2 regions of the Bacillus sp. LR--39 genome follow, and region 1 is predicted to be linked to the other one. Evidence: a T-box and tRNA genes for the amino acid it is inferred to sense, from the RefSeq annotation. Region 1 holds a T-box; the other holds one or more tRNA genes.
The links. A T-box is a leader RNA that pairs with one kind of tRNA and senses whether it is charged. The one in region 1 lies ahead of alaS (alanine--tRNA ligase), so its partner is inferred to be a tRNA-Ala.

Region 1 (3,421 bases):
CGGCACTGTAGCCGACAAATGTGCTTTCTGCGGTAATGTCGCGCAATGCGCCGCCCTGCACCTGCATGCTTCCTACATCTTGGCGCGCATTTCTCGCCCGTTCACGCTGTTTTTCCATTTCGGCTTCAAAGCCTTTATGGTCAACTTTCATTTGCTCATCTTCCGCGTATTCCTCCGTTAATTCAACCGGGAATCCGTACGTATCGTACAGTTTGAATACGTCTTTTCCGGAGATGATGCCGCTGCCTTTTTCCTTCTCTTTCTTTATCACGTCGGATAAAATGGCCAGACCTTCGTTTAATGTTTCGTGGAAGCGCTCTTCCTCCGTTTTGATGACTTTGGCTATAAACTCTTGCTTTTCTTTCACCTCCGGATAGAAAGCGTCCATAATTCCTGCAACAGTCGGTACCAGCTCGTACATAAACGGACGGCTGATCCCGATGGTTTTCGCGTATCGCACTGCCCGGCGCAAGAGGCGTCTCAGTACATACCCGCGCCCTTCATTTGACGGCAGAGCTCCGTCGCTTACCGCAAATGCGACCGTTCTGATATGATCGGCGATCACTTTAAAGGCCGTATCCTTCACTGCATCCTTTCCGTAAGCATCTCCGGAAATGCGCTCTGTTGCTTCAATAATCGGCATAAACAAATCAGTGTCAAAGTTTGTCGGGACATCCTGAATCACGGAGACCATCCGTTCAAGCCCCATGCCCGTATCAATGTTTTTCTTCGGAAGCGGTGTGTATGTGCCGTCCGGGTTGTGGTTGAACTCTGAGAATACCAGATTCCATACTTCAAGATAACGATCATTTTCGCCGCCCGGATACAATTCAGAATCTGACGGGTCATTGCCGTATTTCTCGCCGCGGTCATAGAAAATTTCCGTATTCGGTCCGCTCGGGCCTTCGCCGATATCCCAGAAGTTCCCTTCCAGACGAATGATTCTTTCTTCCGGAACGCCGATTTTTTCCGCCCATAGCGTATAAGCTTCTTCATCCTCAGGGTGAACCGTTACAGACAGCAGCTCCGGATCAAAGCCGATCCACTTTTCGCTCGTTAAAAACTCCCATGCCCACGTGATGGCTTCTTCTTTAAAATAATCACCGATGGAAAAGTTTCCGAGCATCTCAAAGAACGTGTGGTGGCGCGCCGTTTTCCCCACATTTTCAATATCATTTGTTCGGATTGATTTTTGCGCGTTTACAATTCTCGGATTCTCCGGCACAACGCGGCCGTCAAAGTATTTTTTCAGCGTCGCAACGCCGCTGTTGATCCATAATAAAGACGGATCTTCATGCGGAACCAATGAGGCGCTCGGTTCAACGGCATGGCCTTTTTCTTTAAAGAAATCTAAAAACATTTGACGCACTTCAGCAGAAGTTAAGTGTTTCATCTATATTCCTCCTTATCACTACCCGAAATTCTCTTTTGCGACAGCAAAAAAGCTCTCTCCCTATGCAAACCATGCGTTCACACAGGGACGAGAGCTGTCTCGCGGTACCACCCTGATTACAGGCCGAAAAAGGCCTGTCACCTTTCATCCCGTAACGCAGGACTGCGGCAGCCTTTAACTGCACTCAGGATTAGCTTCCGCCGATCTTCTGCTGAAGCTCCTTTCAGCGTATCGGAGCTTCTCTCTTAAACAGGGCTTCGGCGTACTCATATCCGTCACTCGAGATTCGTATGTATTCTACTCGAAATTATAGACAAGCAGAACCCGAATGTCAATGTTCCGTCCTGATCCGCAAAAAGTGTATGGCCGTCACTTTTAAAACGGCTGCCGCCGGAACAGCGAGAATCATGCCGGGAATGCCCGCGAGCTCTCCTCCGGCAAGGAGCGCCAGCATGATCACGACGGGGTGCATTCTGAGACTGCGCCCGACAATAAGCGGGCTCAAAATGTTTCCTTCTATAAATTGCAGAATAAAAATGGTGACGATTACGATGATCACAGCTTTAGCAGAAATCGCCAGCGAAAGGAGCAGCGCCGGTACAGCGCCGATAAACGGACCGAAATACGGGATGACATTCGTAATCCCGATGGCAAGACCTAAGATCAGCGGATAAGGAAGCCCGAACAGCCAAAATGAAACGCCGGCTATTAACCCGAGCAAAAAACAAACGAGAAGCTGACCGCGGATGTAATCACCGAGAGAATCGTCCACATCCCGCAGAAATTCACTCCCCCTTTTCCTCCAGGACTTCGGCGTCAAATACCAGACTGTCTTTTTCATGACGTCTATATCCTTCACCATATAGAACACGAGAAAAGGAATCGTCGCCGCGATCAGGATATAATCAAGCACGAAACGGATGCTTCTGATCGTGCTTTCAATCGTGCCGGCAAGAAACGTTTCTGTCTGCTGAATCATTTTGTCCATCCGATGGTGCATGCCGTCAGGCCAATGATCCGTGTGATTGTGCAGATGCTTCAGTATACTGTTGTAGTTTTTGGCAAGACCGGGAATGCTCTCAGACAGATCCTGCAGCTGTTCAATTAAAACAGGAACCCCTTTATAAACCCCCCAGCCGATTCCGCCGAAAAACAGGCAATAAATCAGAAGCAGGCTTAAAGTTCTAGGCATCCCTTTTCTATGAAGCCATTCAGTAATCGGAAGTAAAAGATAAGCAATAAATACTGCGATGAATATAGGAATAAAGAGAGATTTTATAACAAGCCAAATGGGAGACCATAACATATCGAGCATGCAAAAGACATACACTGTTAACAAAACGAGCAGACATACAGCCGTCCACATTAAGAGCTGCAGCGGTTTTTGAAGCATGACGTTTCACCTCTTGCTTTATCTTTTGACAGAAAGCCGGAATTATTCCCGTTTCATAAACTCCGCCTTATGACGCAGACCTCTTGACGGAAATAATTATCAGAAATTACGAAATAATCTAAATAATATTCATAAAAATCTGTATAACCATCGTAATGTGTTAAAGGATTTCAAAAACTGTCCAGTCAATATGACTCATGTTTTTTTAAGGAGGATGGCCATGATTTCATTTCAGGATGTAAATAAGCACTACGGACATTTCCACGTGCTGAAAAACATTAATCTGCACATTAAAAAAGGGGAAGTCGTCGTTATCATCGGACCTTCAGGATCGGGAAAAAGCACGCTTCTCCGCTGCATTAATCAGCTGGAAACAGTTGATGGAGGCGCCTTAACGGTAAACGGCGTCTCCATCCATGACAAGAAAACGGATATAAATCAGGTCCGCCGCAATATCGGCATGGTGTTTCAGCATTTTCATCTGTACCCGCACAAAACCGTTCTGCAAAACATCATGCTCGCACCGATCAAAGTGCTAAAGCAATCAATAGAAGAAGCAAAAGAAACGGCCTTATACTATTTGAAAAAAGTCGGTATACCGGAAAAAGCGGACGCTTATCCTTCACAGCTTTCGG
Region 2 (3,421 bases), on a different contig from region 1:
AAAATGAATCTTTAAAAAAGCCGTCACAATATTGTGTTGGTTTTGGAATTTATGGATTTCACCTCCTTTTTTATCACCCGGTGAAACAGGGACACATATATTTGGGAATATACGTTTAAAGATGAAAGCGGGGGATTGCATGGTTTCCGATATCGATTACACGTCTCCGAATACACAGTTCACTTATGATGTGAATGAGAGCCGTTTTTTTACGAAAGATGCTCGGAACTTTATCAATGTATTGGGGATTAAACAGTTAAACACGCTTGAAAATATTTCATTATTAGATATCTTTCTGAGTAAAACAAATGTGATTGAACCGCATACCCATCAAAACGCCGCTGAATTGGTGTACTGTATTTCGGGTTCCGCGGTGGTGTCGATGCTGAATCCGTTCACCCAGAAAATACGGAATTATCCGATCTCTCCAGGGCAAGTGGCGAATATTCCGCAGGGGTGGTGGCATTATGAAGTCGCCACTTCAGACAAAACCCATCTTTTGGCCATATTTGACGCCCCTTCGCCTGAAGTGATATACGGCTCGGATATTCTCCGTCTGACGCCGCCGGAGATCATGGCGCATACGTACTGTCTGAATGAGCATGAGTGGGAAAAAGCCGTTTCACCGATCCGGCAATCAACTGTGATAGGCCCCGATAAATACTGCGGACAGTCTGAAAACACGGGTATTCATGATATGAATAAGCCTTATCAGCCAAATACGCCTTATCCGAATGATCCGTATCGGCATTATGATACGCCGTTATATTGGGGATATTAAACGGAGAGCCTGAGCGGCATTCAGCTCGACAGAAAGAGCCCCTCATTGGAGAGGGGCTCTTGATCATTACGGTCCGGTTCCGCAGCTTACTTTGTACTCGCCTTCGGACGATTTTTTTGAATAACATACGTGCGGCGTCTGTCCGGTTTCATCTTTCCAATTGAACCAATTTACATAATAAAGGTTCCCGGCCTCTCCACCGCCTTCTTCTTTTTGAAGAATCGCAAAGTAGCTTTGATACGGATATCCTTTTTTATAAATGTCATGCCTGATGGCTCCTTTTTCTGAAGCAGACGTGAAGATGACAGGAGAAAGAGGCGAAAGCGCTGTCAAAAAAAGCGCCAGTGCAGCTGACAGAGATAATATAAGATAGATTTTCTTTTTCATTTTCTCTCTTTCCTTTATTTTCAATTGTTAGAAATGAAGCAGAACACAGAGGCTGCCGCAGAAGATGAAAAAACAAAAAAACCCTTATTTATAGAATAAGGGTTTAAAGGTATGGAGCCAAGGGGGCTCGAACCCCTGACCTCTACGCTGCCAGCGTAGCGCTCTCCCAGCTGAGCTATGGCCCCGTGCTGTAACGTCATGTTTTATTATAGACGACTCTTCTATGAATTTCAAGCAGAAAATTCAGTTTGCTCATATTTTCCTGAGACGTTTTTCGAACATAAAAAGAAGACCCTCCGGGGGCCTCTTCGTTTATCGCACGAGCATGATTAAAATGATGCCGAGGATGACACGGTAAATGGCGAACGGGACAAGCTTAATCCGGTTAATGAGCCGAAGAAAAAACTTGACGACTAAGAGGGCGACGACAAAGGCGCAGATAAAGCCGACAAGAAAAAACGGAATCATGTCATAAGAAAGACTGCTCCAGTATTTCACCAGCTTCAGAAGGCTTGCGCCCGCCATAATCGGAATAGCCATAATAAATGTGAAGTCTGCGGCTGCCCGGTGATTCAAGCCTACAATGACACCTCCGGCAATCGTTGAGCCTGAGCGGGAAAATCCCGGCCATAAGGCGAGACACTGGAATAATCCGACACAGAAAGCCTGTTTGTAGGTGATTCTGTCCACCGTATCGATCGTTTCTTTCCTTTTATTGATCCAGTCCGCTATAAGCATAAGCACGGCTCCGGCAATTAATCCGTAAGCGACCGTTCTGACGGAGAATAAATAGCGGTCAATGAAATCCTCAAATAAAAAGCCGAGCACCGCTGCCGGAACAAGACCGACGGCGATTTGCGCGATGGTCAGCCTGTATCCCTTCTGCTGATCGCGCGTGACGTTTTTTTTGAGGCCGAGTAAATGTAATATCCGATCCTTAAACACAATGGCCACCGCCAGAATCGAACCGAGCTGAATCACCACTTTGAAGGAATTTGCGGCTTCCGGATTCATCAGGCTTCCGGATTTCAGCCAGATGTCATCCGCTATGATCATATGTCCCGTGGAAGAAACCGGCGCGTACTCCGTCAGCCCTTCCACGATTCCTAAAACGGCTGCTGTGAACATCTCCCATAGTGTCATCCCATTCTTCCCTTCATTCATCATTTACAAAAGAGAAGCTCTCCTCTGAAGGAAAGCCTGTCTTATAATAAATATCATGTCCGTTCCGATTTTATGACTTCGATACAGCATCATTTTTTTCTTCTTCATATAAATGCGAACGCATTTTGAACCAATCAAACAGATGGGTCGTGACCACTTTGATGACCGCATACCCCGGGATGGCTAAAATAATGCCGACAACCCCGAACAGCTTTCCGGCAGTTAAAAGAACAAAGATGATGGTAATCGGGTGAATGTGAAGATTTTTCCCCATGATCTGCGGAGAAATTAATTTTCCTTCCACGAGCTGGACAACGGTCCAGACAATCGCAAGCTTCAGCAGCATAAGGGGCGAAGTGACCAACGCGATAATAATCGCCGGCGTGATAGCAATGGTCGGCCCTAAATACGGAACGACGCTCGTACAAGCGGCAATGACCGCAAGCAGTGACGCATAATCAAGTCCGATAATCAGATAGCCGATAAATAATAAAAACCCGATGCAGAAGCTGACGATGACCTGTCCTCTAATATAGGAGCTTAATCTGTGGTTCATTTCACTAAGCATCGTATACGTTTGTTCTTTCAGACGGGTGGGCACAAACTTTAAGATATAGATTGGCAGTTTTTTGCCGTCTTTCAGCAAATAGAACAGAATAAACGGCACGGTCACAATTGAAATAATCACTTCCGTCAGCGCGCCGATAAAATTCCCGACCCCGGTAAATGTGCTGTTTGCAATTGTCGCCGCCTGCGCCGATACTTTATTAGCAAGATCGGAAATGTTGATATTCATCGTCTTTTGCGCCTGATTTACAAAATCGCTTCCGATCAGGCTTTTCGTCTGATCTTCAACAATATCCACATATTTCGGCAGATTGTCGATCAGGCTCATGATCTGTTCCTTTAAAAACGGAATAATTGAAACGACCGTAATCGTAATCAGCCCTATAATAATGAGGTAAAGGAGCAGGATGGAATAGACTCTTTTCACTCTTATTTTTTCCAATATATCTACGATCGGATTAAGCAGATAATAAACGATTCCTGTCAAAATGACGGGGAGCGCAATCGTTTTGAGCAGGACGA

Region 2: it has a tRNA-Ala gene. The T-box ahead of alaS (alanine--tRNA ligase) is inferred to sense a tRNA for this amino acid. The anticodon was not compared.

The regions. Positions count from the first base shown of each region.
Region 1 is NZ_JBSIOT010000001.1:330,652-334,072, reverse strand. It holds gene alaS (alanine--tRNA ligase) at 1-1,393, opposite strand, end outside; T-box leader at 1,474-1,681, opposite strand; gene ACWHAR_RS01795 (AI-2E family transporter) at 1,725-2,786, opposite strand; gene ACWHAR_RS01790 (amino acid ABC transporter ATP-binding protein) at 3,007-3,421, shown strand, end outside.
Region 2 is NZ_JBSIOT010000002.1:996,685-1,000,105, reverse strand. It holds gene ACWHAR_RS14805 (cupin domain-containing protein) at 140-781, shown strand; gene ACWHAR_RS14800 (hypothetical protein) at 848-1,168, opposite strand; tRNA gene ACWHAR_RS14795 (tRNA-Ala) at 1,281-1,353, opposite strand; gene ACWHAR_RS14790 (undecaprenyl-diphosphate phosphatase) at 1,481-2,311, opposite strand; gene ACWHAR_RS14785 (AI-2E family transporter) at 2,403-3,421, opposite strand, start outside.